2 regions of the Necropsobacter rosorum genome follow, and region 2 is predicted to be linked to the other one. Evidence: riboswitches for the same ligand, from Rfam matches in the RefSeq annotation. Region 2 holds a riboswitch; the other holds the start of a gene.
What was found. Region 2 has a riboswitch for molybdenum cofactor ahead of moaA (GTP 3',8-cyclase MoaA). Riboswitches for the same ligand answer to the same signal wherever they lie in the genome.
Positions count from the first base shown of each region.

Region 1: another riboswitch for molybdenum cofactor. It lies ahead of torA (trimethylamine-N-oxide reductase TorA); the one in region 2 lies ahead of moaA (GTP 3',8-cyclase MoaA).

Region 1 is NZ_CAXSXF010000002.1:286,547-302,138, forward strand. It holds gene trpCF (bifunctional indole-3-glycerol-phosphate synthase TrpC/phosphoribosylanthranilate isomerase TrpF) at 1-594, shown strand, start outside; gene ACESOH_RS05345 (hypothetical protein) at 583-741, opposite strand; gene trpB (tryptophan synthase subunit beta) at 914-2,110, shown strand; gene trpA (tryptophan synthase subunit alpha) at 2,110-2,916, shown strand; gene can (carbonate dehydratase) at 3,021-3,728, shown strand; gene purK (5-(carboxyamino)imidazole ribonucleotide synthase) at 3,762-4,850, shown strand; gene ACESOH_RS05370 (amino acid aminotransferase) at 4,989-6,179, shown strand; gene minC (septum site-determining protein MinC) at 6,259-6,930, opposite strand; gene ACESOH_RS05380 (YcgL domain-containing protein) at 7,036-7,317, shown strand; gene torA (trimethylamine-N-oxide reductase TorA) at 7,369-9,840, opposite strand; molybdenum cofactor riboswitch at 9,953-10,084, opposite strand; gene ACESOH_RS05390 (NapC/NirT family cytochrome c) at 10,148-11,269, opposite strand; gene xthA (exodeoxyribonuclease III) at 11,526-12,329, shown strand; gene ACESOH_RS05400 (TIGR01619 family protein) at 12,341-13,120, shown strand; gene purR (HTH-type transcriptional repressor PurR) at 13,444-14,460, shown strand; gene ppc (phosphoenolpyruvate carboxylase) at 14,819-15,592, shown strand, end outside.
Region 2 is NZ_CAXSXF010000002.1:37,221-52,812, reverse strand. It holds gene dsdC (DNA-binding transcriptional regulator DsdC) at 1-510, shown strand, start outside; gene pyrD (quinone-dependent dihydroorotate dehydrogenase) at 623-1,642, opposite strand; gene pepN (aminopeptidase N) at 1,764-4,373, opposite strand; gene ansB (L-asparaginase 2) at 4,683-5,732, opposite strand; gene purE (5-(carboxyamino)imidazole ribonucleotide mutase) at 5,976-6,467, shown strand; gene ACESOH_RS04260 (O-acetylhomoserine aminocarboxypropyltransferase/cysteine synthase family protein) at 6,579-7,850, shown strand; gene moaE (molybdopterin synthase catalytic subunit MoaE) at 7,929-8,390, opposite strand; gene moaD (molybdopterin synthase sulfur carrier subunit) at 8,392-8,637, opposite strand; gene moaC (cyclic pyranopterin monophosphate synthase MoaC) at 8,653-9,129, opposite strand; gene moaA (GTP 3',8-cyclase MoaA) at 9,144-10,160, opposite strand; molybdenum cofactor riboswitch at 10,149-10,295, opposite strand; gene ACESOH_RS04235 (gluconeogenesis factor YvcK family protein) at 10,557-11,492, shown strand; gene ACESOH_RS04230 (MmcQ/YjbR family DNA-binding protein) at 11,571-12,353, opposite strand; gene thiI (tRNA uracil 4-sulfurtransferase ThiI) at 12,393-13,847, opposite strand; gene xseB (exodeoxyribonuclease VII small subunit) at 14,132-14,380, shown strand; gene ispA ((2E,6E)-farnesyl diphosphate synthase) at 14,393-15,283, shown strand; gene dxs (1-deoxy-D-xylulose-5-phosphate synthase) at 15,373-15,592, shown strand, end outside.

The sequences.
Region 1 (15,592 bases), 250 kb from region 2:
CGTCCGCAGGATGTCGACGCGGTTTACGCCGCAGGTGCGCTGTATGGCGGGCTGATTTTTGCCGAAGGTTCTCCGCGTCAGCTGTCGTTGCGTCAGGCGCAGGAATTAGTGACGCGGGCGTCGCTACGTTTTGTCGGCGTATTCCAAAACCAACCGATTGAATTTATTTGTAAAATCGCTGCACAACTGGACCTGTTTGCGGTACAGTTACACGGTGCTGAAACGGCGGAATTTATCACCGCACTGCGCGCCGAACTGCCGCCGGCCTGCCGAATCTGGAAAGCGGTATCGGTAGATAGCGCCGCCAAAAGTGCGGTGCGAATCGAACGGATTTCCGCCGTGGATCGTTACCTGCTGGACAGCAAAAGCGGCAACCGCCAAGGCGGAACGGGCGTGGCTTTCGACTGGTCGCAAATTCCCGCCGAATGTAAGGAGCAGGTTATCCTCGCCGGTGGCATTAATGCGGATAATATCGCACAGGCGTTGCAGCAGCGATGCGCCGGTGTGGATCTTAACTCCGGCGTGGAAAGCGCGCCGGGCATTAAAGATCCGCATAAACTGGCGGCAGTGTTCAGTAAAATCTTAGATGATTAATCCGCCCTTTGAACCGGAGGCGGCTTTCGGCGCTTTCGGTTCGCCGCCTCGCGGACGGACATCAACCGATTCATCCGTTCCGTTGATTGCCGGCAGACGCAACATACCGAGCCGCTGGCCTGAAATATACCATTTCGGGCAAGTCATTACCCGTTACATGCCCCGATGAACTCCGAATCATGACAATAGACAAGCAGAGCGCGCCGTCAATAACAGGATAATAAAAAAATCCGACATTTTTCTTAAAAACCGCTACACTTTTATGTACTAGTGTAGTAGTATTTCAAGCATTCAACATCATCAGCATGAAGGAAGCCTTATGACAGACACACTTTTAGATCCCTACTTCGGCGAATTCGGCGGCATGTATGTGCCGGAAATTCTGGTGCCGGTGTTAAAACAGCTGGAACAAGCCTTCGTCGAAGCCAAAGACGACCCTGCCTTTCAGCAGGAATTTCAGGATTTACTGAAAAATTATGCCGGCCGACCGACCGCACTGACCCTGTGCCGGAACCTGACCAAAGGGTCAAAAACCAAACTGTATTTAAAACGCGAAGATTTGCTGCACGGTGGCGCACACAAAACCAATCAGGTGCTGGGGCAGATTCTGCTGGCCAAACGCATGGGCAAAACCCGCATTATCGCCGAAACCGGTGCCGGCCAGCACGGCGTTGCCACGGCGCTTGCCTGTGCGATGCTGAATATGCCGTGCAAAATTTATATGGGCGCGAAAGATGTGGAGCGCCAATCGCCGAATGTTTTTCGCATGCGCTTAATGGGCGCGGAAGTCGTGGCGGTGGAAAAAGGTTCCTGCTCGCTGAAAGACGCCTGCTGTGAAGCGATGCGCGACTGGTCCGCCAATTATGAACACACTCATTATTTATTAGGCACCGCCGCCGGCCCGCATCCGTTTCCGACTATCGTGCGCGAATTTCAGAAGATGATCGGCGAAGAAACCAAACGGCAGATTCTGCAAAAAGAAGGGCGTTTGCCGGATGCGGTTATCGCGGCGGTGGGCGGCGGTTCCAATGCTATCGGCATGTTCGCCGATTTTATCGCGGAACGTTCCGTGCGCTTGATCGGGATTGAACCGGCGGGCAAAGGCATTGCGACCGGCGAACACGGCGCGCCGCTGCGGCACGGCACGGTCGGCATTTATTTCGGCATGAAATCACCGCTTATGCAAACCGCAGACGGGCAGATCGAGGAGTCTTACAGCATTTCCGCCGGGCTGGATTTCCCGTCCGTCGGCCCGCAGCATGCCTACCTGCATGCCACCGGCCGCGCAGAATATGAAAGCATTACCGATGATGAAGCGCTGGATGCCTTTCAGGCGCTGGCATTGCATGAGGGCATTATTCCGGCCTTGGAAAGCGCACACGCGCTGGCTTACGCCCTAAAACTGATTAAACAAAATCCGCAGCAGGAACAATTGCTGGTGGTGAACTTATCCGGTCGCGGCGATAAAGATATTTTCACCGTCGATAAAATCTTAACCGCAAGGGGGAAAATCTAATGTCTCGTTTCGATCACTTATTTGCACAATTAAGTGCGAAAAAACAAGGCGCCTTCGTGCCTTTCGTGACCTTGTGCGATCCGGATTTCGACCGCTCTTTCGACATTATCTGCACGCTGGTGGATAACGGTGCCGACGCGCTGGAGCTGGGCTTTCCGTTTTCCGATCCGCTGCTGGACGGGCCGGTGATTCAGGCCGCCAATAACCGTGCGTTACAGGCCGGTTGCAGTACGGCGGAAAGTTTCCGTTTAGTGGAAAAAGTGCGGTCGAAATATCCGCAGATTCCGATCGGTCTGCTGCTGTGCGCCAATCTGATTTACGCGCAAACTCTGGACGGGTTTTATCAACGCTGTGCGCAAGCCGGCGTCGATGCCGTGCTGGTGGCGGATATTCCGCTGCTAGCGGCTCAACCGTATATTCAGGCAGCCCGCAAACACGGCATTCAGCCGGTGTTTATCTGCCCGCCGAACGCCGATGAAAAAACCGTGCAAGGTGTTGCCGCACACAGTGAAGGCTACACTTATCTGGTGTCGCGCGCAGGCGTCACCAGTGCGGAAGATCAAACCCATGCGGCCAATCTGGATAGCCTGATCGAACAACTGAAAACCCATGGCAGCCCGCCGATTCTGCAAGGTTTCGGCATCGCTGCGCCGGCACAGGTTCGCGCGACGCTGCAACTAGGTGCCGCCGGTGCGATTTCAGGTTCGGCAACGGTCAGCATCATTGAGCGTCATCTGCATGATCACGCCCAATGTCTGACTGCGCTGGCCGACTTCGTTAAAGCGATGAAAGCCGCCACCCGATAGACGTATTGAGCGCAGTTGTAAGCCCTAGCCGACGCTAGGGCTTTTTCGTTGTACCGCGCTGCGATTCGGGCTATACTGTGCAGCCGATATACAGGAGTACAATAATGAAAAAAATCGAGCAGCTTTTTGCCAACAATTACAGTTGGGCAACGCGCATGAAAGAAGAAAATTCCAATTATTTTAAACAACTGGCCGAACACCAAACCCCGAGTTATCTGTGGATCGGCTGCTCGGACAGTCGCGTGCCGGCGGAAAAACTGACCAATCTAGGGCCGGGCGAACTGTTTGTACACCGCAACGTGGCCAATCAGGTTATTCATACGGATTTAAACTGCCTTTCGGTGGTGCAATATGCGGTGGACGTACTGAATATCGAGCATATTATTATCTGCGGTCATACCAACTGCGGCGGTATTAAAGCCGCCATGGCGGAACAGGATCTGGGGCTGATTAACAACTGGTTGCTGCATATCCGCGATATTTGGTTTAAGCATAGTCATTTGCTCGGAAAACTGTCGCCGGAAAAACGCGCGGATATGCTGACTAAGCTGAATGTGGCGGAACAGGTGTATAATTTGGGCCGCTCTTCCATCATCCAATCCGCTTGGCGTAACGGCAAAAAACTGTCGCTGCACGGCTGGGTGTATGATGTCAACGACGGCTTTCTCATCGATCAGGGCGTGATGGCGACCAGTCGTGAAAGCCTGGAAATTTCCTATCTGAACGCAATTTCCCGCTTATTAAAACTGGAAGAAGAAGACTTTTTAAAAAAGCCGCATCAGGAAACGGCACAAAAAACTACCGCACTTTAACTCATTAACCCTCCGCTTAAATAAGGATTTATCATGCAAAACAGTACGTTGTATCCGACCGTTTATGTGTTAGGCAACGGTCAGCTCGGACGTATGCTGCGCTATGCCGGAGCGCCGTTAGACATTGACGTCCGCCCGCTGGCCTTTGACGCCGCGCCGTTCGAATTGCCCGCCAACAGTGTTATTACGGCGGAAATCGAACGTTGGGAAGCCACGCCGTTAACCGACATGCTGGCCGGCCACCCGCATTTTGTCAACCGCCCGGTATTCGGTCGTCTGGCGGATCGCCTGACCCAAAAAGCCCTGCTTGATGAGCTGGCGTTACCGACTTCTCCCTGGTGCCTGCTGGAAAGCCCGCAACAATGGCCGCAAGTGTTCGCCCGTATCGGCGAAAAACTGGTGGTAAAACGCCGCACCGGCGGCTACGACGGGCGCGGTCAGTGGATTGTCAGCCGGGAAAATCAAGCGGATATCGGCAACGAACTGTTTAATCAGGTAATCGCCGAACAATTCATTCCTTTCGATTATGAAGTTTCGCTGGTAGGCGCGAGATTTAAAAACGGCGAGACCCGTTTTTACCCGCTGACTCACAATCTGCAACAAAACGGTATTTTACGTTACAGCGTGGCGGATACCTCATCGCCACAGCACAGCCGGCTACAGCAACAAGCGGAGCATATGCTGACCAGCATTATGCATAAACTGGATTATATCGGCGTGATGGCGATGGAGTGTTTCGTTATCGGCGAATGTCTGTTAATCAACGAACTGGCGCCGCGCGTACATAACAGCGGACACTGGACTCAGCTCGGCTGTGCGATCAGCCAGTTCGAATTACACCTGCGCGCGTTGCTGGATTTGCCGACACCGGCGCTGGAAACCGCCATGCCGAGCGTGATGGTGAATCTGATCGGCACGCCGCATAACGCCGCTTGGTTGAATACGCCGTTTTGTCAACTGCATTGGTACGGCAAAGCCGTGCGTCCGGGGCGCAAAGTCGGTCATCTTAATCTGGCGCACCCGGATAAAAAGGTGATCATCGCCCAGCTGGAAAAACTGCGCGGCGAACTGCCGCAGGATTATCAGTCTGGTCTGGATTGGGCCATTGAAAAATTACAATAATCCGCTGCTATGCGGTGCATTTTTAGAACAATCCGTAAAAAGCACCGATTTACCCCAAATAAGGGCTTGCCAATGCGAGCCTTTATCAGTATAAAAGAGTTCTCAAACACATCATTTCACTTATAAGGATCAATCACTATGTTCGAAAATATTCAGGCCGCACCGGCAGACCCGATTTTAGGTTTGGGCGAAGCATTCAAATCCGAAACCCGCACGAATAAAATCAACCTCGGTATCGGCGTTTACAAAGACGCCAAAGGCGTGACCCCGATTATGCAAGCGGTCAAAACGGCGGAACGGCGCCTGCTTGAAACCGAAAGCAGCAAAAATTATTTATCCATCGACGGCGTCGCCGATTTTAATGCGCGCACGCAGGTCTTATTATTCGGCGCAGGATCCGATATTATCGCGCAGCGCCGGGCGAAAACCGTACAGAGTCTGGGCGGCACCGGCGCATTACGCATCGCCGCCGAATTCATTAAACGCCAGACCAAAGCGCAAAACGTCTGGATCAGCAGCCCGACCTGGCCGAATCACAACGCCATTTTCAATGCGGTGGGCGTGACTATCCGTGAATACCGTTATTACGACGCCCAACGCAAAGCGCTGGATTGGGAGAACTTAATCGCTGATCTCAGCAATGCCGGCGAAGGCGATGTGGTTTTACTGCATGGCTGCTGTCACAATCCGACCGGAATCGATCCGACACCGGAACAATGGCGGCAACTGGCGGACATGTCGGTGCAAAACGGCTGGCTGCCGCTGTTTGACTTCGCCTATCAGGGATTGGCGAACGGTCTGGATGAAGACGCGCTCGGTCTGCGTACTTTCGCCGCCAACCACAAAGAACTGCTGATCGCCAGCTCCTATTCGAAAAATTTCGGCTTATACAATGAGCGTGTCGGCGCATTCACCTTGGTTGCGGAAAACGAATCCGTCGCCGCCACCGCGCTCACCCAAGTAAAAAGTATTGTGCGCACCCTGTATTCCAACCCGGCTTCCCACGGCGCGTCAACCGTCGCCTGCGTGCTGGCCGACCCCGAACTGACCCGCGAATGGACCGAAGAACTGGCGCAAATGCGCAACCGCATCAAACAGATGCGTAAACTGTTCGTACAGCTGCTGAAAGAATACGGCGCAGCGCAGGATTTCAGCTTTATTATTCAGCAAAACGGTATGTTCTCTTTCAGCGGCTTAACCCCGGCGCAAGTGGATCGCCTGAAAGACGAATTCGCCATTTACGCCGTACGCTCCGGCCGCATCAACGTGGCGGGCATCACCGAAGACAATATTCGTTATCTGTGCGAAAGCATCGTAAAAGTGCTTTAATTCGTCCCGGCTGACTGATTTTTACATAAAAAAACACCGCACTTTGGTTAACCGAAGTGCGGTGTTTTTACGCCGAGTTTTAATACTCACCTAAAATCCGGAATGCCAGTTTATCTTTTTCGGCGAAAATTCTGACCGCTCTTTGCATAAATTCGGGCGCGATGTTGTCTTTATACAGAAAACGGCTGTTGACCGCGACGAATTCGGCGTCCAGATGCTGTACGTAAATTGACCCGCTGTTGGCGTTAATCCCTGCCATGGCGCGTCCGCGCAGTTTGCCGTAAATATGAATATTGCCGTCCGCCGCCACTTCCGCGCCGGCATCGACGTTACCGTGAATAATCAAATCGCTGTTTTTGGCGTAAATCACCTGTTGCGCGCTAACATCCTGTTCGATCACTTTGGTCGGCAAATAGCGCGGCTCCGGTAAAATGCCGGATACATCGTCGCTTTTGCCCAGCAGCGCAAAACCGGCGGTCAGAATCAGTTCTTTCTGTAAGCTATTCTGCCAGTCGGCGACACCGATAACCTGAATATTAAATTCTGCCAGCAGGCTTTTCAGTGCGCTTAACTCAACCTTTTCCAGCATGGCGTTAAACTGCAAAATCACGTCAATATGCTGAAAAAATGACGGCGATTTTTTGCTTTTTTTGACCAGCGCGCGTTTTATCACGCTTAAGCTCGCACTGTTTAAGGTGAGGAAAATAGAGGAAAACTGTCCGGTTCGGAGTTCGACGATATCTTGCGCCATAAGTGATTCCAAGGTAAAAATAAAGTGGTTCGATCATAAAGAATTGCGTTAAAATCGGCAAACATTTTTTAGCAAAAAACAATTAACACCGACAGGGCAGATTCTATGTTATGCGCCATTTATAAAACCAAGAAAAAAGACGGTATGTATCTTTATGTCGAAAAACGGGATAAGTTTGATAAACTCCCGGACGCGTTGCGTACGGCATTCGGCACGCCGATTTTTGTGATGCTGTTTAATCTGAACGGCGAAAAACCCTTGATCAACGCGGACAAGCGGACGGTATTAACGCAGATTAAAGAACACGGTTTTTATCTGCAATACCCGAAACAGGAAGAAAATTTACTCCGGCAGCATAAAAATGCGCTGAAAAACCACCGCACTTAGTGGCTTTCAGCCGCACAAGGCGAGCGCCGCCCGCCTTGATTCGCGTATGCGTTATACCGCCTGCTTCGGTTGTTTGAACACCGTCACTTCCGGTGCGTCGCCGACAAATTTTTCCACCTCAACAATGCAGGTATTCGGTGAATTGCCCTGCGCCAGTTTTGAAGTGCCTTCATCACGGGTCAATACGTTCGGGCAACCGTTTTTACACAACGGTTTTTCCGTTTGACCGAGATCGGCCGGATCATACCAGGCGCCCTCATGCAGGGCGACGGTGCCTTTTATTATACCGTCGGTAACGACCGCACCGGCCAGCACCTGCCCGCGGCGGTTAAAGATCCGCACGATATCGCCGTCGGCAATGCCGCGCGCGGCGGCATCGTCACGATGGATCAACACCGGTTCACGATCATTGACCGCATATTTTTTGCGCAGCGAGGTATGCGCCAGCTGACTGTGCAAGCGATAATACGGGTGCGGCGTCACTAACGCCAGCGGTGCTTCCGGCGTGGCGTTACCGGCAAATTCCTCCGGCTCCATCCAGCTGGCATGGCCTTTGCAGTCGTCATAGTTCATGTTCGCCACCACATCGGAATAAAGCTCGATTTTCCCGGACGGCGTTCCCAACGGATTAAGCAACGGATCTTGGCGGAATTCTTCGTAACGCACCCATTTGCGGGCTTTTTCGCCGGCGTTAAAGGTGAGCGGTTTATTTTCCTGCCAGAATTTTTCAAACTTCGGCATCAGCACACGGTTTTTACGCGCCGCATCAAAGGCGGTTTGATAAAATTCCTGCAACCACTGCATTTCGTTTTTATTTTCCGTAAACTGCTCCCCTGCCCCGGCGCGTTTCGCCAGCTCGGCGAAAATATCATAATCACTTTTCGCTTCAAACTGCGGTTCCACAACCTGTTTCATCGGGTAAATATTGATCATCGAATAATCACCGGACATGGTTAAGTCGTTACGCTCATAACTGGTGGTCACCGGCAGCACAATATCCGCCATTCGGGCGGTCGGCGTCCAGTTGACCTCGTTGACAATAACGGTCTCCGGCCGGTGAAATGCTTTGACCAAAGTATTGGTATCCTGATGATGCACAAACGGATTGCCGCCCGCCCAGTAAACCAGTTTAATATCGGGATAGGTGATTTGGCCGCCGTTATACTGAATCGTTTTACCCGGATTTAATAATGCGTCCGCCACGCGCGCCACCGGAAACGCTACTTTAGCCGTTTCCGTCAGCCAGCTTTTTTCACCGCTCTGCGCGGCGGAATTGGCGCTGATAGAACCGAGGATCCCGCCGGTTGCGGTCGGCACGCCGCCGTTGGCATAATGATAGCTGAACCCAAAGCCGCCGCCCGGCAAGCCTATTTGACCAAGCATTGAGGCCAGCGTCACCAACATCCAGTGCGCCTGTTCCCCGTGACGTTGACGCTGCATGCCCCAGCCGCCCATGATCATCGTCCGTTTGGCGCTAAAATCGGCGGCCAGTGCTTTAATCACCTCAACCGGTAAGCCACACAGCTTGCTCGCCCATTCTGCATCTTTGGCCTGTCCGTCGGTTTTCCCCAATAAATAGGCTTCGAATTTATCGTAACCGGTGGTGTATTTTTTCAAAAACGCTTTATCGTGCTTGTCTTCGCTCACCAGCGTATGGGCGATCCCCAACATCAGCGGCACGTCGGTTGCGGTATGAATCGGCAGCCATTCCGCCTCTAAAAATTCACAACTTTCACTGCGCACCGGATCGATACAAATTATCCGTTTACCGCTTGCTTTCAGTTTTTTGCAATATTCAATGCCCTGCTGATCCGTCGATGTCCAGGAAATACGCAGCGTGGTCAGCGGATTCGCGCCCCACAGCACCACGATGTCGGCATGTTCCAGCACGCTTTCCCAGCTGGTTTGCTGTTCATACACTTCAATCGTGCCCAACACATGCGGCATAATGACTTGTGCCGCACCGGTGGAATAATCTCCTTTGGAGCCGACAAAACCGCCGGTCACATTCAGATAGCGGTGCAGCAAGGTGCGTGCGGCATGTAAGGCACCGGCGCTGTACCAACCGTAGGATCCGGCATAAATCGCCGTCGGGCCGTAATTATCCCGCACTCGTTTCATCTCGCCGGCGACCAGCTCAAAGGCTTTGTCCCAAGAGACTCTGACCCATTCGTCATGCCCGCGCAGCGTGGTATCTTTGTTGCCCTCCAGATAGCCTTTACGCACCATCGGGTATTTCACACGGGTATCGCTGTACAACTGTTCCGCCACCACGCTTTGCAGTTCGTTTTCCAGCGGTGCGGCAATGGCCGGGCCGGATTTCACCGCTTTTCCGTTTTCCACCACTACGCCCAGCGGCCCCCAGTGAGCGGCGGTTACCACGGTTTTTTGCTCGGCCGCCGTCGCCTGCGGCGATACCAATGTGCCGGCAAGCCCTGCGCCGAAAGAGGTTGCGGCAACGCCAAGGGACGAATTTTTCAGAAAATCACGGCGGCTGACATTAATTTTGTCTTGTTTTTTCATGTTAACCCTCATTGATAAATCGATCACAACGGGTATTTGGCAAAAGAGAAGAGGAAAAATATCGCTTTCCGCGCGTTGTACATCAGCACGTGCCTTTCGCAAATACGTTTGTGAAAGTTAAATAACGACACCTTTCTAAGTGGAGTGGCGTGTTCATTTCTAAGCACACCATGTGCAATCAAGTTGCAGGCATTGCGACCCTATCTTTCGACTTAGGTACACAAGCTCGGAGTCGGATTGTAAACCTCTCTTGGTCAGAGAAGCGCAGACAACGGCGCTCGGGCGCCGTCATCAAATTTTGCCGAAATTAACGGGGATCGGCCGCCATGTCTTTGCCGTTGCGCTGCAAATAAATCGTCAGCGTACGCACTTCTTCGGCGGACATGGAGGTTCGATCTTTCATGGAATTGACCACGCCAATCCACTGATTCGCCGTATAATGATCGGCGCTGATTGCGGCGTGACAACCGCTGCAATAAGTTTCGTTCAGATTCTTGCCGAACTGATTAAGTGCGGTCAGATTTGCCGTCGTTTTTGCCTGCGGCAGTCGAACCTGAAAACGGATTTGCTTCCAGTCGGAAGCGGTCACATCATCATACACCGTGCGGACGACATTCACTTTATTTTGCGTATCATCATCCAGCAGGGCGACCATTATGCGTTTGCCTAAATCGGCGTACACCACGCTTTCCGCACCGCTTTGCTGCCAGCCCGATACCGTTGCCGTCAGTTTCTCGCCGTCGGCTTTCCAGTCGGTCAGTTCGGCATACGGCATCAACCGCACTTCTCCGCCGCCCGCCAGTTCGGCGTCCGACATCATTAACGCATACAGGGTTTTGTCATCCGTGCCGAATTCCGCGCCGTGTTTCGCCAGCTCACCGGCCGCCGCCGCATTGTCGGCCGCCATATCCGGCATAAAATGCACCAGCCCTTTATGGCAATCAATACAAGTCTGATCGGTTTGTGCCGCCAGTTTGTGCATTTTTTGTGCCGCTTCCGTTTGTTCCGACAAAATCATCGCATCGACCGTATGACAGCTTTTACAGGTGGCGGAGTCGGTTGCTTGCATTTGCGTCCACACCGTTTGCGCCATCGCGGCGCGGTGTTGTTCAAAATCCTCCTGCGTGCGGATTTTGCCCGTCCATTCATACCACACATCTTTCACCGCCAGCAGTTTGGCTTTAACATAATGCCAGCCTTGCGACGGTACATGACAATCGGCACATTGCGCCCGAATGCCCTTTCGATTGGAAAAATGCACGCTGCCTTCCCATTCTTGCTGCGAATAACTCATCGAATGGCAGCTGACGCAAAATTCCGTCGCGCTGGTCGCCTTCATCACATATTGCGTACCGCCCAGTACCGCCGCGCCGAGCAACATGAATGCCAGCCCGCCGAAGATAATTTTTTTATTCCGTTTTTTTGCCATAGCCCCCACTCCGCAAAAATTCTCATTCATCCTTTAATGCAGGCGTCTATCATAAAGGCTTTCATTCGAGACCATGTTGATATAAATCAAAGGGTTCGGGAAAAAATCCCTGTCTGCCCGCGCCGAAAACAGCATAAACAGACCGCAATTCAACAGGTTAAAATGGATCCCGACATTTGGTGCATTTTATGAAAACCGGATAATCAAGTATAATAGGACGTCAAGAGTTACCACGCATTTTAACGAGTTTACTAATATGAAAATAATGTCTTTTAATATCAATGGATTAAGAGCAAGACCTCATCAGCTTGAGGCGATTATCGAACAATACCGGCCCGATGTGCTGGGGTTGCAGGAAATTAAAGTCGCTGACGAAGATTTCCCGCATAATCTGGTCGAACATCTGGGCTATCATGTTTATTATCACGGTCAGAAAGGCCATTACGGCGTCGCACTGCTGCTGAAACAGGCGCCGCAAGCGGTGCGCAAAGGCTTTCCGACCGACGATCAGGATGCCCAAAGACGCATTATTATGACCGATCTGGATACTCCTTTTGGCCTGCTCACCGTGATTAACGGCTATTTTCCGCAAGGAGAAAGCCGCAGCCATGCCGTTAAATTTCCGGCGAAAGCAAAATTTTACGCCGATCTGCAGCATTATCTGGAAGACCATCACGACAAAAACAATCCGGTCATCATTATGGGCGATATGAATATCAGCCCGACGGATTTGGACATCGGTATCGGCGAAGAAAACCGCAAACGCTGGCTGCGCACCGGGAAATGCTCTTTTCTGCCGGAAGAACGGGAATGGATTCACCGCTTGTATGACTACGGGCTGGTAGATACTTTCCGTTATTTGAATCCGACGGTCAGCGATAAATTCTCGTGGTTTGATTATCGCTCCAAAGGATTTAATGATAACCGCGGGCTGCGTATCGATCACATTCTTGCCGACAACGCTCTGGCGCGTCATTGTGTGGACAGCGGGATCGCGCTGGATATCCGCGCCATGGATAAACCGTCCGATCATGCGCCGATCTGGGCGGAATTCAAATAAGAGGTCAGGACATGGAAATCACCCAGAACTGGCAAAATTACCGTTCGATGGTCAATGATAAGCTCGCTGTTTTTTCGGTCAATCTGGGCTTGGTTGAGCAATATACCGCCGTGGAAGGAAAATACACGAAAATCCTACAGTTTTCCTTGCCCTACCAAGGTGATGAAAACGGCTTGCCGCGGCCGGAAGAATACCAGTCTGTGCTCAGTGAAATCGTTAAAGTATCCGCGCTGCTGTGTACCCTGCCCGAGGTACTTTACGCCGGCTATATCATTTCGGCGCAACGGGCGACATTACATTTTTATTGTCATCAGACCGCGCCGTTATGCGCGGTATTACAGCAATTTCCGGCGATAACGGACATCAATGAACAACATGATCCGTTGTGGGATATTTACTTTGATTTTCTGCTGCCCTCGCCGCTGGAAATGAAAATCAACGCCACGGAAGAAGTGCTGGACATGCTGGTGCACAGCGGCCGCAATCTGGAAGACAACTATCTGATCGAACACAGCTTCCATTTTCCGCGCGAAGAGGATATGTACCGTTTTTTAGACTATATCACCAGCAATGACATCGCCTTTACCACGCTGAAGCATACCAACATGCCAATCACGCTGGATGAAGAGGAAAACGTCTATCTGGTAAAACTGGAGCAGGAACTGACGCTCAACAACGGCGACATTTTTGCTTACGTGGAAAAATTCGAACATCTCGCCCTGCAATTTGCCGGCGAGTATATCGGCTGGGAAAGTCAGGATGTGGCGCTGGACAAAAACCGGCTGAATTAATGGATTAACCCCGCCCGAAACAAAAAACCTCTTTCGTCGCAAAGAGGTTTTTTATGTTTTTACTCTTAAAAAATAGATGATGCCAAGGTAATAATCACCGCCAAAGCTAACACTACCGTCAGCATGGCATACCCGAACGTGCCCATAATCACTCTCCTGAAATTTGACTAAAGTGGTCGGGATTATACCAACAGGCCTGATAAAAAGAAATAACTTTCCCTTTTTAGTTAAAATCTGTGATATTACGCAAATTTTTACGGTTACGCTATTAACCTGTTCCGCCTCAGTCTTTATAATAGCCGGCAAATTTTACGGAGGCTATTATGGCAACAATTAAAGATGTGGCGAAAACCGCCGGCGTCTCAACCACAACCGTTTCCCATGTAATCAATAAAACGCGCTTTGTGGCGCCGGAAACCGAGAAACTGGTGTTACAGGCAATTCAGGAGTTAAATTACTCCCCAAGTGCGGTCGCCCGCAGCTTAAAAGTGAATACCACAAAATCCATCGGGATGATCGTCACCACCAGCGAAGCCCCTTATTTCGCCGAAATTATTCATGCCGTGGAGGAACATTGTTACCGTCAGGGTTATTCGCTGTTTTTATGCAATACCCAGAATAATCCGGAAAAAATTAAAAACCACCTTGAAATGCTGGCCAAAAAACGGGTGGACGGTTTATTGGTGATGTGTTCGGAATATGCGCAGGATTCGCTGGATCTGCTCAGCAACCTGACCGATCTGCCGATGGTGGTGATGGATTGGGGCCCGAGTAATCCGCATACGGATATTATTCAGGATAACAGTTTCGACGGCGGTTATATCGCCACCAAATATCTGATCGATAACGGACACCGGAAAATCGGCATTATCGCCGGCGAACTGGTTAAAACCACCGCTAGAACCCGCTATGAAGGGTTTGTCAAAGCCATGCGGGAAGCCGGTCTTGCAATTAATCCCGATTGGGTGATGGAAGGCTTTTTCGAACCGGAAGACGGTTACGAATGTATGAATAAAATCCTCGCCCAAGAGCGCTTACCGACCGCGGTGTTCTGCTGTAATGATGTGATGGCGCTGGGTGCAATTTCCGCAATCGGCGAAAAAGGGCTGCGCGTTCCGGATGATATTTCGATTATCGGCTATGACAATATTCACGCCTCGCGTTTCTATGCACCGCCGCTGACCACAATCCATCAATCGAAATCCCGCCTCGGCGCGCAGGCGGTCAATCTGCTGTTCCGCCGGATTAGCGATAAATCCGAACGGCACGATATTATCGAATTATATCCGGAACTGGTGATCCGCAAATCGGTAAAGAAAATCGCCTCAACCCCGGAATAACGGTGTTCGCCGACCTATTCCGTTGAACCTTCTCATCGGCTGTTCCGACTACCGGCATTATGCGTCGCCCAATCTGCGGGCGGCGGTGACGACCGCAGCATAATGCCAAAAAAACCGCTAAAAAAACCACCGCACTTTTGCCCGTCCGGCGCACGGAAAGATAAATCCTATTTTTTAACAAATACTTAACTTTAATAAAAATAATCTAATTAAATTATGGTTTGATTAATTAAAACATACAAAAATAACTTTTTATTTATTTTTTAATATTTTAAATTAATTCTATTTGACCTTTCCTGTGTTTTTCGTTATACCTATGGACAATACCTAAAACTTACTAGTGACCAAAGAGGCTATTATGATCCAACAATACTCTACGATGCGTAACAATATCAATATGCTGGGGCATTTTCTGGGCGAAACGATCAGCGATGCTCAAGGCAGCGATATTCTGGATTTGATCGAAAATATCCGCGTGCTGTCGCGCAATTCCCGCAGCGGTGATGAAAAAGCCCGCCGCCAATTACTGGATACGCTGGCAACCATTTCCAACGACAATATTATCCCTGTTGCGCGCGCATTCAATCATTTCCTCAACCTCACCAATATTGCCGAACAATATCAAACCATATCCCGCCGGCATATTGATCAGGAATCCTCCGATCGCTCTTTGGAAGCCTTATTCAAACGCTTGAAACAGCAAAATGTGGCCAAAGAAAAGGTACTTGCCACCGTGGAAAAACTGCTGATCGAACTGGTGCTGACCGCACACCCGACGGAAGTGACCCGCCGTTCGCTGGGGCATAAACACATTGAAATCAACCGCTGTTTAAGCCGTCTGGAACATGATGATTTAACCGAGGCGGAAAGCACCAAACTGAAACGCCGCCTCATGCAGCTGATTGCGCTGGCATGGCACACCAATGAAATCCGTACTCAGCGCCCGACCCCGGTGGATGAAGCCAAAGGCGGCATGGCGGTGATCGAAAACAGTCTGTGGAAAGCGGTGCCGGAATTTTGCCGTCAGCTCAATTTTCATTTAGAAAAAAATTTCGGCGTGCAGCATCCGGTCGGGCTTGCGCCGGTGCGTTTCTCATCTTGGATGGGCGGCGACCGTGACGGCAACCCGTTT
Region 2 (15,592 bases):
AATTTTGAGCGTTATAAAGTCGATTTAGCGATCTATTACGACGATCTTTATGATGAAAAATTACACCACTACAAACTTATGTCTGAAAGCATTATCCCCGTTTGCAGTCCTGATTATGCTCAAAAGTATTCTCTCCATCAAAATACTGATAGTCTGAAAAAATGTACATTACTGCACGACGGGCAAGCATGGAGCAATCATTCGGACTTTGAAGAATGGCAAAGCTGGTTCGAATATTTTCAATTGCCTTTCAAGGTGACTGATATTCCAAGCATGATGTTCGATCGCTCTGATCTCGCCTTAACCGCGGCAATACACCACATGGGTATTGCGATGGGAAGAAAACATTTAATTGAACCCTATCTTCCCACTCATCAGTTAATCATGCCGTTCCCACAATTAGAAAAGCGCTGTCAGCAATGTTACTATATTGTCACGCCTTATATGAACAGCCCTAAAATTAATGCCTTCATCACATGGCTAAAAAACACGTCATCGTTTATAAATTGACTTATTTTCTCTGTTGAATTAAAAAACAAAACCCCCATAACACCATCCGGTCTTATGGGGATATTAAATGATGATATATCAAAAAGTGGCGTTTGCACTTGGCACAACAATTCTATTTGATCGCTAAAACCAACTCTTTTATCAGGGCCGGGCCGTGGTAGATCAGGCCGGAATAGACTTGTAATAATTCTGCGCCGGCGTTGATTTTTTCCTGTGCGTTCTGTACGCCGTCAATACCGCCGCTGCCGATAATCGGGATGTCGCCTTTAAGTTCCTGATATAAGCGCGCGATGATTGCCGTGCTTTTATGTTGCAGCGGTTTTCCGCTCAGGCCGCCGCTTTGTTCGGCATTTTTCAAACCGGAGACGGTATCACGGGAAACGGTGGTATTGGTGGCGATCACACCGTCGATGGCATGGCGCCGTAGACTGTCGGCGATTTGCACTAATTCCGCTTCGTTTAAATCCGGTGCGATTTTAACCGCAATCGGGACATATTTATTATATTGCTCCGCCAGAATCTTCTGCCGGGCTTTAAGGCTTTGCAGCAAATCCTCAAAGGCGTCGCCGTATTGCAAGCGGCGCAGATCCGGCGTATTCGGCGAGGAAATATTGACCGTAATATATCCGGCGTAATTGTAGGCTTTATTCAGGCAATAAATATAATCGTCTTTGCCGTTTTCGATCGGGGTCGCTTTATTTTTGCCGATATTGATCCCGATCACGCCGCGATATTTGGCGCTTTTGACGTTTTCCACCACATAATCGATACCTTTGTTATTAAACCCGTTACGGTTGATAATGCCTTCCGCATCAGGCAAACGAAACTGGCGCGGCTTCGGGTTTCCGTCCTGTGCCAACGGCGTGACCGTACCGACTTCAATAAACCCGAATCCCATCGCACCGAAACCGTCGATCGCTTCCGCGTTTTTATCGGCGCCCGCGGCTAAACCGATAGGATTGCTGAACCGAACGCCCATCACCGTTTTTTCGTTTCCTTTCGGACAGGCCAAAGCCGCTTTAAGCAAGGGTTTTAACGGTGAATTGCCGGCGATTTTCAGCAACTGAATGGTTAAATCATGGGCATTTTCCGCATCCAGGGAAAAAATCGCTTTTCTGATTAATGAATACATGGTTGTTTGTCTCTCGTAGGATAATAAGGGCGAACATCACGTCCGCCGCAATATGCCATTGTAAAGTGCGGTCGATTTTCGCACACTTTTCGGGAAGAATATCCTCAGCGCCGCTGACGGATTATCGCAGCGCTTTTTCTATTTTCTCATATAAATCTTTAGACAGATTTTCCACTTCGCTTAACCGTTCCAATGCCCGTTTCATCAGAGTCTGCCGTTGCGCGTCATAGCGCGCGAAACGAATCAGCGGTTCCACCAGACGCGAAGCCACCTGCGGATTTTTTTCATTCAGGCGGATCAGAATATCGGTTAAAAAGCGATAACCCGAACCGTCGGTGGCATGAAACGCTTTCAGATTCTGAGCGACAAAGCTGCCGATCAGCGCGCGTACCCGGTTAGGATTGTTAAAATTAAAACTCGGATGATCCATCAGCTGCACGACATGGGATAAGTTATGTTCGTCGGGGCGGGTCGCCTGTAATGCGAACCATTTATCCATAACCAACCCGTCCTGCTGCCATTTTTGCTCAAAATCGGCCAGCAAATTATCCCGACAGCCCAGCTGTGCCTGAGTGGCGGCGTTCAGCGCTGCGAGGCAATCGGTCATATTATCGGCATACGAATAATGTTTATGCACCAGATTATTGCCCACCGAAGTGTAAGCCAGATAATTCAGGCACAGATTCCGCAGCCCGCGCAAGGCAATATCCTGCTGCTCGACGCGATAATCTTCCAGCCGAATCTGATTGTAGGTTCTCAGCAACAATTCTTTCAGATTATCCGCGATGGTACGCTGCATAAAATCGCGTACCGCGCTGATACCGTCCGGATCGATCACTTTAAACAATTCGGCGAATTCCGTTTCTTTCGGCAGGGTTAAAATCAGACAGGTCAACGCCGGATTAGTCTGATACTGCGCCAGAACCTGATAAAGTGCGGTTAAAATTTCCGCTGAAAAATCCAGTGCCTCACCTTGCTGATAGCAGGATAAGTTACGACGTAACTCCGCATTGAACAGCATTTGTACCGCATCCCAGCGCACAAAATCATTTTTCGCAAATTTCAGCAAGGTAATCAGCTGCTTGGTACTATAATCATAATCCAGTTTTACCGGCGCGGAAAAATCGCATAATAACGCCGGCACCGGACGGGTATAAATATTGTGGAATTCAAAGGTCTGATCTTTATGCACCACATCCAGCACATCGCTGACCACCTGTCCGTCGTGCTGTAGCGTCTGGGCAATGCCGGTTTCATCATATAATGCGATTTTCAGCGGAATATGCAGATTCACTTTATCCATTTGATCCGCGGTCGGCGGTGTCATTTGCGAAACGTGCAAACGATAAATGTGCTGTTTTTCATCATAACTGTCACTCACCGTCAGCTCCGGCGTGCCGGACTGGCTGTACCAGCGCCGGAATTGGGTTAAATCCACGCCGGAAGCCCGTTCCATGGCTGAGACGAAATCTTCGCAGGTGGCGGCCTTGCCGTCATTTTCCGCAATATACCGTTTCATCCCCGCCTGAAAGCCTTTTTCCCCCAGCAAGGTATGCATCATCCGAATCACTTCCGCCCCTTTTTCATAGACCGTCATGGTATAGAAATTATTCATTTCGATCACTTTTTCCGGCCGGATCGGATGGGACATCGGGCCGGCGTCTTCGGCGAACTGTGCAGTGCGTAAAAATTTCACGTTATTAATCCGGTTAACCGCTCTTGAACCGGTATCGGAAGAAAATTCCTGATCGCGGAACACGGTCAGCCCTTCTTTCAGGCTTAACTGAAACCAGTCACGGCAAGTGACCCGGTTTCCCGTCCAGTTATGGAAATATTCGTGTGCGATAACGCTTTCGATCGCCAGATAATCATCATCCGTCGCGGTTTGCGGATTCGCCAGCACATATTTGGCATTGAAAATATTCAATCCTTTATTTTCCATTGCGCCCATGTTGAAGAAATCCACCGCCACGATCATATAAATATCCAAATCATATTCCAGATCAAAGCGCTGCTCGTCCCATTTCATCGCCTTTTTCAGGCTCTGCATCGCCCAGCCGGCACGGTTCAGATTACCGCGATCCACATAAAGCTCCAGCGCCACTTCCCGGCCGCTTTTCGTGATAAAACGGTCTTGCAATAAATCGAAATCGCCCGCCACCAGTGCGAACAGGTAACTGGGTTTAGGGAAAGGATCATGCCATTCCACCCAATGCCGCCCGTCTTCGGTTTCGCCGCCGTCCACCCGGTTGCCGTTGGACAGCAGATAAGGATATTGCTTTTTGTCGGCGGTGATTCTGGTGGTATAACGCGCCAATACATCCGGTCGATCCAGCATATAGGTGATTTGACGGAATCCCTCCGCTTCGCATTGGGTACACAGCGCCTCGCCCGACTGGTACAGCCCTTGCAGCGAGGTGTTTTCCGCCGGCACCAGATTGGTGATGACTTCCAGTTCGAATTTTTCCGCGTCAATCGCGCTTAAATTCAACACCAGACTTTCGCTGTTTTGTTGGTAATCTTTAAAGGTTTTGCCGTTTAAGCGAACCGACGCAAACTGAAAACCATGCCCGTCCAAACGCAATGTCTCGGCATTCGGGCTTAAACGTTGGTATCGGCTGGTCGCGGTGACGACGGTTTTTTGCGGGTCAAGTTGGAAATCAAGAAAAATATCGGTAACGGTAAAATCGGGGGTTTTATAATCTTTTCTGTATTTAGCTTTAGCGAGCATAATCACGACCTAATACGACCTGAAATAGAATGGAAAAATTGCCGTTAGGATATGATTTTTAGCCCTAAGTTGCAAGTGAGATTTCGTTTGTCCGCCCCTGTATTTCCTGGCGTTTTTTGCTTAAAAAACAAAAGTGCGGTGGAAAATTCGACTGTTTTGTCACACCGCTTAACACCGGAAATCCCCTTTGGGTTTATGGCAATGCGGTTATGTCATGTTAAATCTAAAAAGGAAAGTGCGGCGAGCGTTGGCCTGTAATGGCAAAAAACCGCTCAAATTTCACCGCACTTTCCCCATGCAGATCAAGCGTTAAAACTCATCGAAATATTGCTGAATTACCGTTGGGTCTTTGGTTTTCGTAAGCGCCAGTTGCAGTAATACGCGCGCTTTTTGCGGGTTGAGCGTGCCGGAGGCGCTGAAGCCGTAGCGGCTGTCGTCCACTTCCGCATCACGGGTGGTGTAGCCTGTCGGTACGCGGGAAGAACGCACGACGGCAACGCCGTCTTTGGCCGCCTGCGCCAGCAACTCCAGATTCGCCGCATTGACATTGCCATTACCCACACCGGCGGCGACAATGCCTTGATAACCCGCCTGCAGTAAGGATTGCAACGGTTCTGTAGGCATATTGGAATAAGCGTAAATAATGCCGACTTTCGGTAACGCGTCGAGATTGTCCACATTAAACGGAGTATTGACGGTATGTTTGCTTTCCGGCGAACGTTCGTAATCCACTTTGCTGTTATGGATATAACCTAGCGCACCGAAATTCGGTGAGGAAAAGGTCTGTACCGCCGTGGTGCTGGTTTTGGTGACATCCCTTGCACCCAGTACCGCACCGTTCATCGCTACCAGCACGCCGCGGCCGGCCGATTTTTTATCTCCCGCCACCACAACGGCATTATATAAATTCAACGGCCCGTCGGCGCTTTTTTCCGTGGCCGGGCGCATTGCCCCCACCAACACCACCGGTTTTTCGCATTTAACCGTCATATCCAGAAAATACGCGGTTTCTTCCATGGTATCGGTGCCGTGCGTGATTACAAAACCGTCGGTGTCTTTACATTGCCGATTAATGGTTTTCACCAGTTTCAACCACACCGCATCGCTCATATCCTGAGAGCCGATTTTCACCACCTGCTCCCCTTTGATCTCTGCAATATCTTTAATTTCCGGTACCGCCTCGATTAAGGTATCGACGGTCAACTGCCCGGCCTGATATTCGGAACCAACCGCACTTTTGCCGCTGCCGGCAATGGTACCGCCGGTGGCCAGAATGGTAATATTCGGCAAAGATGCCGCATAAGCACTTGACATCCCCAGTCCGCACAGCGCTAATAACGCTAATTTTTTCAGTTTCATATAAGACTCCTACTGTCGTTTTATTCATATTGTTGTTATCAAACCTGCGTATTATCCCCTCAAGCCGAGCCGAAACAAAAATAAGAAATGTCATTTTTGTGATCCCTTTCATAGAAATTCAAACCGAAAGCGGATAATTAATCCAAATAAACTCATCGCCCGGCGCAAAGGGCGGGCGCAACCGTTTGCTTAAATCCCGCTTTATGCTATGCTAGCGCGGTTTTTTAGTGACAGGGAAAATCTATGACAACACCACAAATTGCCATTGTAATGGGTTCAAAAAGCGATTGGGCGACCATGCAGGAAGCGGCCGCGATGCTGGATAAACTAATGCTGCCTTATCATGTCGAAATCGTCTCGGCGCATCGCACACCGGATAAGTTATTTCAGTTTGCCGAAACGGCGGCGCAAAACGGCTATAAAGTGATTATCGCCGGCGCGGGCGGAGCGGCGCATTTGCCTGGCATGATCGCGGCGAAAACCATTGTGCCGGTGCTGGGCGTGCCGGTGAAAAGTGCTATGTTAAGCGGTGTGGACAGCTTATATTCGATCGTGCAGATGCCGAAAGGCATTCCGGTCGGCACCTTGGCCATCGGCCCGGCAGGCGCCGCCAATGCCGGTTTACTGGCCGCGCAGATACTTGCCGCGTTTGATCACGATATTGCACGGCGGCTTAACGCATTCCGCGCCGAGCAAACCGCGGCGGTATTGGACAATCCTGATCCGAGAGCCTGATGTTACCTTAACGATCACCGATAGCCGTCCCCATAACCGCACCGAGGTCGGAAAAGTGCGGTTAAAATTCATCCTGTTTTTCTCTTTAATCTGGTCTGAAAAGGAGCGTTTATGGAATTCGAAACACGTTGTTTACATGCCGGTTATACGCCGAAAAGCGGCGAACCCCGCGTAACGCCGATTGTGCAAAGCACCACTTATACTTACGACAGCGCGCAAGATATCGGCGAGTTATTCGATTTGAAAAAAGCGGGCTATTTTTATACCCGCCTTGCCAATCCCACCACCAATGCGGCGGAAGAAAAACTGGCCGCACTGGAAGGCGGCGTCGGGGCGCTGTGTACGGCATCGGGACAGGCGGCAAGTTGCTATGCGCTGCTGAACGTGCTGGAAGCCGGCGATCATTTTATTTCCGCTTCCTCAATTTACGGCGGTACTTATAATCTGTTCGCTCACAGTTTGAAGAAAATGGGCATTGCCGTCACCTTTGTCGATCAAAATCTGTCGCTGGAGGAGCTGGAAAAAGCGATTCGACCGAATACCAAAGCGGTGTTCGGCGAAACGATCGCCAATCCCGAACTGCGGGTGCTGGATATTGAAAAATTCGCCCGGCTGGCGCACAAAGCGCAATCACCGTTAATTATTGATAACACCTTTGCCACGCCATATTTCTGCCGCCCTTTTGAATTCGGCGCCAATATTGTGGTTCACAGCACCACAAAATATCTGGACGGTCATGCCGTTGCGCTCGGCGGTGTGGTGATCGACGGCGGTAATTTTGACTGGCATAACGGCCGCTATCCGCAATTCACTCAGCCGGATGAAACCTATCACGGCCTGATTTATACCGAAACGTTCGGTGCCGCCGCCTATATCGTGAAAGCGCGGGTGCAGCTTATGCGGGATTTAGGCGCCGCACCGGCACCGCAAAACAGTTTTCTGCTGAATCTCGGTCTGGAGACATTACCGCTGCGTATGCAGGCGCATTACCACAATGCGCTGGCCGTTGCCGGCTATCTGGAATCTCATCCGCTGGTTCAGGCGGTGAATTATCCCGCCCTGAAAAGTTCGCCGGATTACGCCCTGCAACAGAAATATGTACCGAACGGCTTGTGCGGGGTCATTTCGTTTGAGATCAAAGGCGGGAAACAAGCGGCGACCCGCTGGCTGGACGCGCTGAAGATGATTTCGCGCGAAGTGCATGTGGCGGATATCCGCACCTGCGCTCTGCACCCGGCGAGTTCGACCCATCGCCAGCTCAGTGATGACGCCCTTGCGGCGGCGCATATTTCACCGGGATTAATTCGCCTGTCCTGCGGGATCGAAAATAAAAAAGATATTCTGGCGGATTTACAGCAGGCATTCGAGCAGCTTGCCGAATAACCCCCAAAAACAAACCGGCGCAGACAATACGCCGGTTTTTCCCCTGCAACGATGAGTAAAATGCGCCTAAAAGTGCGGTCAGTTTTGCTGCCATTTTTTTAATGCGTCATTATCGCTTTTCCGCTGTTCAATCCAGCGTTCGCCTTTATCCGTGCGTTCTTTTTTCCAGAACGGCGCGTTGCTTTTCAGATAATCCATAATAAATTCATTGGCGTGATACGCGTCACCGCGATGTGCGGCGCTGACCCCGACCAGAACGATTTCATCCCCGGTGTGCAACAAGCCTACGCGGTGAATTACCGAGACGCGTTGAATCGCCCAGCGCCGCTTTGCCCGGGCGACAATATCCCTCAGCGCCTTTTCCGTCATTGCCGGATAATGTTCGAGGTATAAGGTTGATACCGGATCGCCTAAATTCAGATCACGCACTTTGCCCACAAACACCACCGCCGCACCCACCGAATCCGGTGCCGCAAGCCATTGATAGACGGCATTCTGATCAAACGGCTGTGGCTGCACGGCAATTTGAACATCGTGCATATTAACCTCCGGTAACCGGCGGGAAAAAAGCGATTTCATCGCCGGATTTCACCGCACTTTCCAGCGGCGACAGGGTTTGATTAATCGCCACCAATAATTTGTCTTTCCGTAACGCCAGCGCCCAGCGCTCGCCCCGTGCCGCCAGCGCGCAACGCAATGCCTCTGCGCTGGCAAATTCCGCATCGAGCGTCAATTCGTCTACGCCGACAAGCTCTCTGGTCTGGGCAAAAAATAATACTTTTAACATTTGTGTTTCCGTTTTTTACTTTGCAATAAAATGTCCCGATTTGCCACCGCACTTTTCCAACAGGCGGATATGCTCGATCACCATATCTTTCTGTACGGCCTTGCACATATCGTAAATGGTCAGCGCCGCGACGGAGGCGGCGGTCAGCGCCTCCATTTCCACACCGGTTTTTCCGCTTAACTTGCAGACACTTTCAATCCGAACCTGATTGCTGCCCGGTAGTGCGCAGAGTGTCACTTCCACTTTGGACAGCAACAACGGATGGCACAGCGGTATAAGCTCCCAAGTGCGTTTTGCCGCCTGAATCCCGGCGATACGCGCTGTGGCGAACACATCACCTTTATGATGCTGCCCGGCCATAATCATTTGCAGCGTTTCCCGTGACATTGTCACCAGCGCTTCTGCGCGCGCTTCCCGCACCGTGTCCTGTTTGCCCGATACGTCCACCATATTGGCTTCGCCGTTGCGGTTAATATGTGTCAATTGCGTCATTGTGTTTCCTTTTGTCAGCCACCGATACTGGCCAGATGATTTCTCACCCCGCTGTCGCCCTGATGTAAAAAATGATGCTCGCGTTTTCCCTGTAAAGCGGCAAAAACTCTTGCCTGCAATAAGGTCTGTTGTTCATCCGCTTGCAGTAAATCGCGCAAATCAATGCCTTCCTCGCCGAACAGGCATAAATGCAGCTTGCCTTTGGCGGAAATGCGCAGCCGGTTGCAGCTGGCGCAGAAATTTTTTTCATAAGGCATAATCAGACCGATTTCGCCCTTATAGTCAGGATGACGAAACACCTTGGCGGGGCCGTCCAACAGGGATTTCTGCTGCAATTGCCAGCCGTCGCGGCGTAATTGTTCGGCCAACACCTGCCCGGAGAGGTGATGCTGATGAAAGAAATTATCCATATCGCCGGTCTGCATTAATTCGATAAAACGCATTTGGATCGGCTTATCTTTAATCCAGGCCAGAAACGCGTTGAATTCCGGTGCGTTCATGCCTTTCATCAACACGGAATTGACCTTGATTTTCTGATAGCCCGCCTCAAACGCCTGTTCAATACCGCGCATTACCGCTGCGAATTTATTGACGCCGGTAATGGCATGAAACATTTTCGGGTCAAGACTGTCCACGCTGACGTTGATGGAGGTAATCCCTGCCGCTTTCCAGTGCGCGACGTCTTTTGCCATACGGTAGCCGTTGGTCGTCAGCGCGATATGCTGAATCGCCGGATGTTGCCGAATCGCCTCGACAATTTCCGGAAAATCTTTGCGCAACGTCGGCTCACCGCCGGTAATGCGCACTTTGCGCATGCCTAATTCGCCGAATGCGCGGACGATACGCCGGATTTCCGGCACACTGAGGAAACGGGGTTTAGTCGGTTCGGGCTGATAACCGTCGGGCAGGCAATAATTGCAACGGAAATTGCAGACATCCGTAACGGATAGCCGCAAATAATAATATTCACGTCGGAACGGATCGACCAAACGACCGCCGCCGACCTGCTTAATCGGAATGGTTTGTTGCATTGGACACCTTTCTAAAATACGAGAGGACAAGCCGTTTCCAGCATTATCCCTGAGCAACCTGCCGGCTGCTGGCATTGCCGCCTTATTTCCAGCTACTGAAAACTTAGGCTGACAAGCTCGGAGTTATGCGATAAATTTGTTTCAAATTGTAAACTGTCCGGCTATTCTAATACAGAGTGAACGCCTGATCCAGTCGGCAAAATAAAAATCCGTTAAAAATCAATTATATATTTTATTATATAACGAATATTTTTCACAAATCCGCACCGTTCGCCGCGCTCGGCTTTACTTATTCTGCGATGTTTGGAATACTAGCCGCCGAAAACCGACATAATTTAACGAAAACCTGCGCATAAACGGCATGACCCCGCAAGCCATGCCGTTAAAGGAAAAAGCATGACTGACTTAATACGCCACAGCCGCCATGAAAATTTAGATGAGATCAAACATATTGCCGCGATCGGCGGCGGACACGGTCTCGGTCGCGTCATGTCGGCGCTGAGTTTTATGCAGGAACGGCTGACAGGCATTGTCACCACCACCGACAACGGCGGCTCCACCGGACGCATCCGCACCGAACAGGGCGGTATTGCCTGGGGCGATTTGCGTAACTGCCTGAACCAGATCATTACCGAACCCAGCACCGCCTCTTCGTTGTTTGAATACCGTTTTTCCGGCAGCGGCGCACTTGCCGGGCATAATCTGGGCAATCTGATGCTGAAAGCGCTGGAAAATATGCATATCCGGCCGACGGAAGGGGTGAATCTGATTCGTGATTTGCTGCGGGTGAAATCCTTTATCGTGCCGATGTCGGAAAGCCCGGTGCATTTGGCGGCAACGCTGCATTCCGGTTCAAGCATCGTCGGCGAAGTCGGTATTGATCAGCTGACCGAACTGCCGAAAGCCGTTTTTCTGGTGCCGTTGGTTCAGGCGACACCGGAAGCGGTGCGTGCACTCAATCAGGCGGAAGTGATTTTATTCGGCCCGGGCAGTTTTTTAACCAGCATCGTTCCGCCGCTGTTACTGAGCGAAATCGCCGATGCGTTAAAACACAGTACGGCGAAAAAAATCTTTATTGACAATCTGGGTGTCGAGCGCAGCCCTGCCGCCGGATTATCCCTACAGGATCGGATAAACTGGATCAATCACACCGTAGGCAAAGACATTATTGACGGCGTGGTGGTGCAGTTTGATCCGAACCGTTGTGACGAGCCGGCGCCGATCAAAATCATGGCGCGGCGGCTAAGAGCGGACGATGTCAGCTACCGGCACGATCGCACGCTGTTATGCCAAGCGATTGACGAGCTGCTGGGCGAACTGAATTATCGCTGATTAACCGGAATATGGCCGAAACTGAGCTGAAAATCAGCGCACTTTAGCGCTATTGAGCGGTAAGTTGCGGCCGGGCTTTTAATTATCTGCACTTAAACGTGCGATTTCATCGCTCAACGCACGCGGCATATGGCGCGGCCCGCACACGGCGGAGATGCCGAATTCGCGCAGTTTTTCCCGTCCGAATAAGTGCGGCGCATATTTTTGCAGGCATTTAATCCGCATTACCCGTTTGATACGCAGATCGCCCTTTTCATACTTACGCGGAATATTGACTTCCAGCACCTGACATTTATAACGCAGCGCGGCGGTCGGCGCGGTGACATAAATATAAACCGTATCGTCCACCGCGATATTGTTGCTCTGTTTCCAGAAAATCACGTCATTTTCATGCAATTGGCTTTCAATATCGTAATATTTCGGATTCGCCGGCACCAGCCATTCCGTATAGCGGGCAATGCCGAACCGCTTATGGGTTTGGCGGCTGGCGGTCAGATCAAAACTGGAATTGAGCAGAAAAACAATCGTGTCTTTATCTACCGAACCGTCCAGCAGCACGCTCAGCCAATGCCCGTGATGCATGTGATAGCCCGGCAGGAAACCTTTCTGGGTGAGAAAAGCGGCGTGAATGACAGGGTCACATTTTACATTCATAATCTGCGTGTTGCCGCCCGTGCCGAGGCCGAGTTTTTCCCGCTCCACCGTCATAAACACCGCATACCATTTGCGGTTATCACTATGACGCAAAATGGCCGAATCCGGTGAAGTGCGCCATAAATATTCCGCTTCGCTGCCGTATTGTTGCCGCGCAAAGGCCAGAATATCCTCACGCAGGGCCGATTGTTTCGGTTGATTTTTCACCGCACTTTCCTCCGCCTGATCCCACTAGTTGATAAAAGGTTACGCTTTTCGATTGAACACTTTGACATTGTCAAAGCCGTTTTCTTTCAGATACAACGCCTGCAATTTGCTCATTACACCGCGCTCGCAATACAGCGCATAATGTTTCGTTTGATCCAAACTCCCGAACTGGGCGGATAATTTATAAAACGGCATCACAATCACCTGCCGCCCTGCCGCTTGCAGCGGATTTTCATCGCGTTCTTCCGGACTGCGGATATCCACAATCACATCGTCGTCCGCCAACACAGAAACTGTGTCCACTTCCACCACGTCTTTTTCCGTTTGGGCGGCAATCTGGCGAATATCCAAATATTGCGCATTTTGCACCGCACTTTCCAGCACTTCAAAGTTAAAATGCGCTTCTTCCGCTTCGATTTTCGCCTTCACCGCTTTTACCGTCGGATTTTTTGAGATCACCCCGCAAAATTCCGGCATGGATTTGGCAATATCGTCGGTACCGATATGCTTTGCCATTGCGATAATCTGTTCTTTATCATGGCTGATCAGCGGGCGCAGTACCAGTGTCGGCGCCGCCTCGTCAATTAAACGTAAATTGGTCAGCGTTTGGCTGGAAACCTGCCCGAGCGCCTCGCCGGTGACAATCGCCTGAATGCCGAAACGTTCCGCCACACGGCCGGCCGCGCGTACCATCATGCGTTTCAGCACTACGCCCATTTGCCCGCTGTCCACCTTTTCCAGAATTTCCGCCACCACCGGCTCGAAATTAATCGCCACAAAACGCACTTTATGGGAACTGCCGAAGCGCTGCCAGAGATGATACGCCATCTGTTTTACCCCGATTTCATGCGCCGCGCCGCCCAGATTAAAAAAGCAATAATGCACCCGCGAACCGCGCCGGATCAGCATATAACTGGAGACGCCGGAATCAAAACCGCCGGAAATCAGCGACAGCACATCTTCCTGCGTGCCGATAGGATAACCGCCGATGCCGGCATGGCGCGCGTTAATCAGCATCATGCGATCATCTTCAATATCAATGCGCACCGTCACATCGGGTTTGCTTAATTTCACTTTCGCACTGGCGATGTGCTGATTCAGCCCGCCGCCCACATAGCGTTCCGCTTCCAGCGAGCTGAAAGTATGTTTGCCCTTGCGTTTCACTCGCACGCAGAACGTTTTGTTTTCCAGCTGCGACGCCACCTGCTGCAAGGTGTGCTGAAAAATATCGTGCAAATCGGTAAACGGTTTTTCCTCGACTTCGAGAAAATGATGGATGCCGGGAATGCGCTGTAATAATTCGATTAAGTGCGGTCGGTTTTCGGCATTTTTCGACCGCACTTCAATATAATCCCAATGGCGCACCACCGCGATAGTTTCGTCATAGTTATGTAAAATATTGCGGATATTGCCGGTCAGAATCTTCACGAAGCGCTTACGCACGCTCTCGCTTTTAATCATAATTTCGGGAAAAAGTTTAATAATAAATTTCATCGTTGAATGGCTTATTTCTGTTTTGTAAAAAATCGGCGCTATTGTACAACATCTTGGCTTAATCCCCAATTTCCTTTTCGCCCGTCTTCTCTTTCGCGCTACGTTAGCCTGCGCAATGTAAAGTGCGGTGCGTTTCAGCCGTTTTTCCTCGCCCTGCCTGAACGCGGAGGAAGAGCTCTCGAAATCTGTCAGATCTATCACAAAAACCGCAGTATTTTTTAACAACGCGCCAAAAATACAGTACAATAATCCACTTTAAATCAGTTTGAACTCAAGGATTGCACATGGCTCGTAAACCCGTGGAAAAACCGGCGGCGGATTTTGAAACGACGCTCAACCAGCTGGAAGCGGTCGTTTCCCGTCTGGAAAGCGGCGATTTATCGCTGGAAGAGGCGTTAAAAGATTTTGAAACCGGCATTACGCTCGCCCGACAAGGACAGGAACGTTTGCAGCAGGCCGAGCAACGCATTCAGATTTTACTGCAAAAAAACGACAGTGCGGAATTAAGTGATTATCAACCGAACGACGAATAATAAGCGAATCGTATGTATCAATTTACCCGGGATTTACAACAGCTCCAGCAACGTATCAATCAATTCTTAACCGACCGTTTCGCCCGCATCGACAGCCGCCCGTCGCCGCTTGCCGAGGCGATGAAATACGGCCTGCTGCTCGGCGGCAAACGGGTCAGACCCTTTCTGACTTACGCCACCGGACGCATGCTGGGCGCACAAATGGCGCAGCTGGATTACGCCGCCGCCGGCATTGAAGCCATTCATGCCTATTCACTGATTCACGACGATCTGCCGGCGATGGATAACGATCATTTACGCCGAGGTCAACCGACCTGCCATATCGCCTTTGACGAAGCGACGGCAATTCTGGCCGGCGATGCGCTGCAAACCTTTGCCTTTGAAATCCTCACCCAAACCCCGGATTTGGCCGCGCAACAAAAACTGGCGCTGGTGACAAATCTGGCGCAGGCCTCCGGCGTTAACGGCATGTGTTTAGGGCAAAGTCTGGATTTAATCGCCGAACACCGGCAGGTAAACCTTGCAGAACTGGAAAAAATCCATCGCAATAAAACCGGTGCGCTGCTGTGCGCCGCGCTGAAGGCAGGCTTTCTCTGTTCGCCGCATTTCGCCGATTCGCAGCTTGAACAACAATTGACGCGCTATGCCACGGCCATCGGGCTGGCTTTTCAGGTGCAGGACGATATTCTGGATATTGAAGGCGAAAGCAGCCTCACCGGCAAAACCGTCGGTGCCGATTTAGCCGCCGACAAAAGCACCTATCCGAAATTGCTCGGGCTGGACGGCGCGAAACAAAAAGCGCAGGAACTTTACCGACAGGCGCTGCAGGCGCTGGATGATGTGCCGTTCGACACCGGTGCCTTGCGCGCGCTGGCGGCATTCGTCGTGAACCGGCAAAGCTGACGTTACACGGCGCAATGAAACATAACAAACGGAACGCCCGATCATTTAAAGTGCGGTTCGAATTTAGACTATTTTGGGATTGATGAACAATGCAAAATTATCCTCTTTTATCATTAATTAATTCGCCTGATGATTTGCGTCTTTTAAGCAAAGAACAGCTGCCGCAACTGTGCAGCGAACTGCGCGATTATTTGTTGGAAAGTGTCAGTCAAAGCAGCGGTCATCTGGCTTCCGGACTGGGGACGGTGGAGCTGACGGTGGCGTTGCATTATGTATTTAAAACGCCCTTTGACCAGCTTATCTGGGATG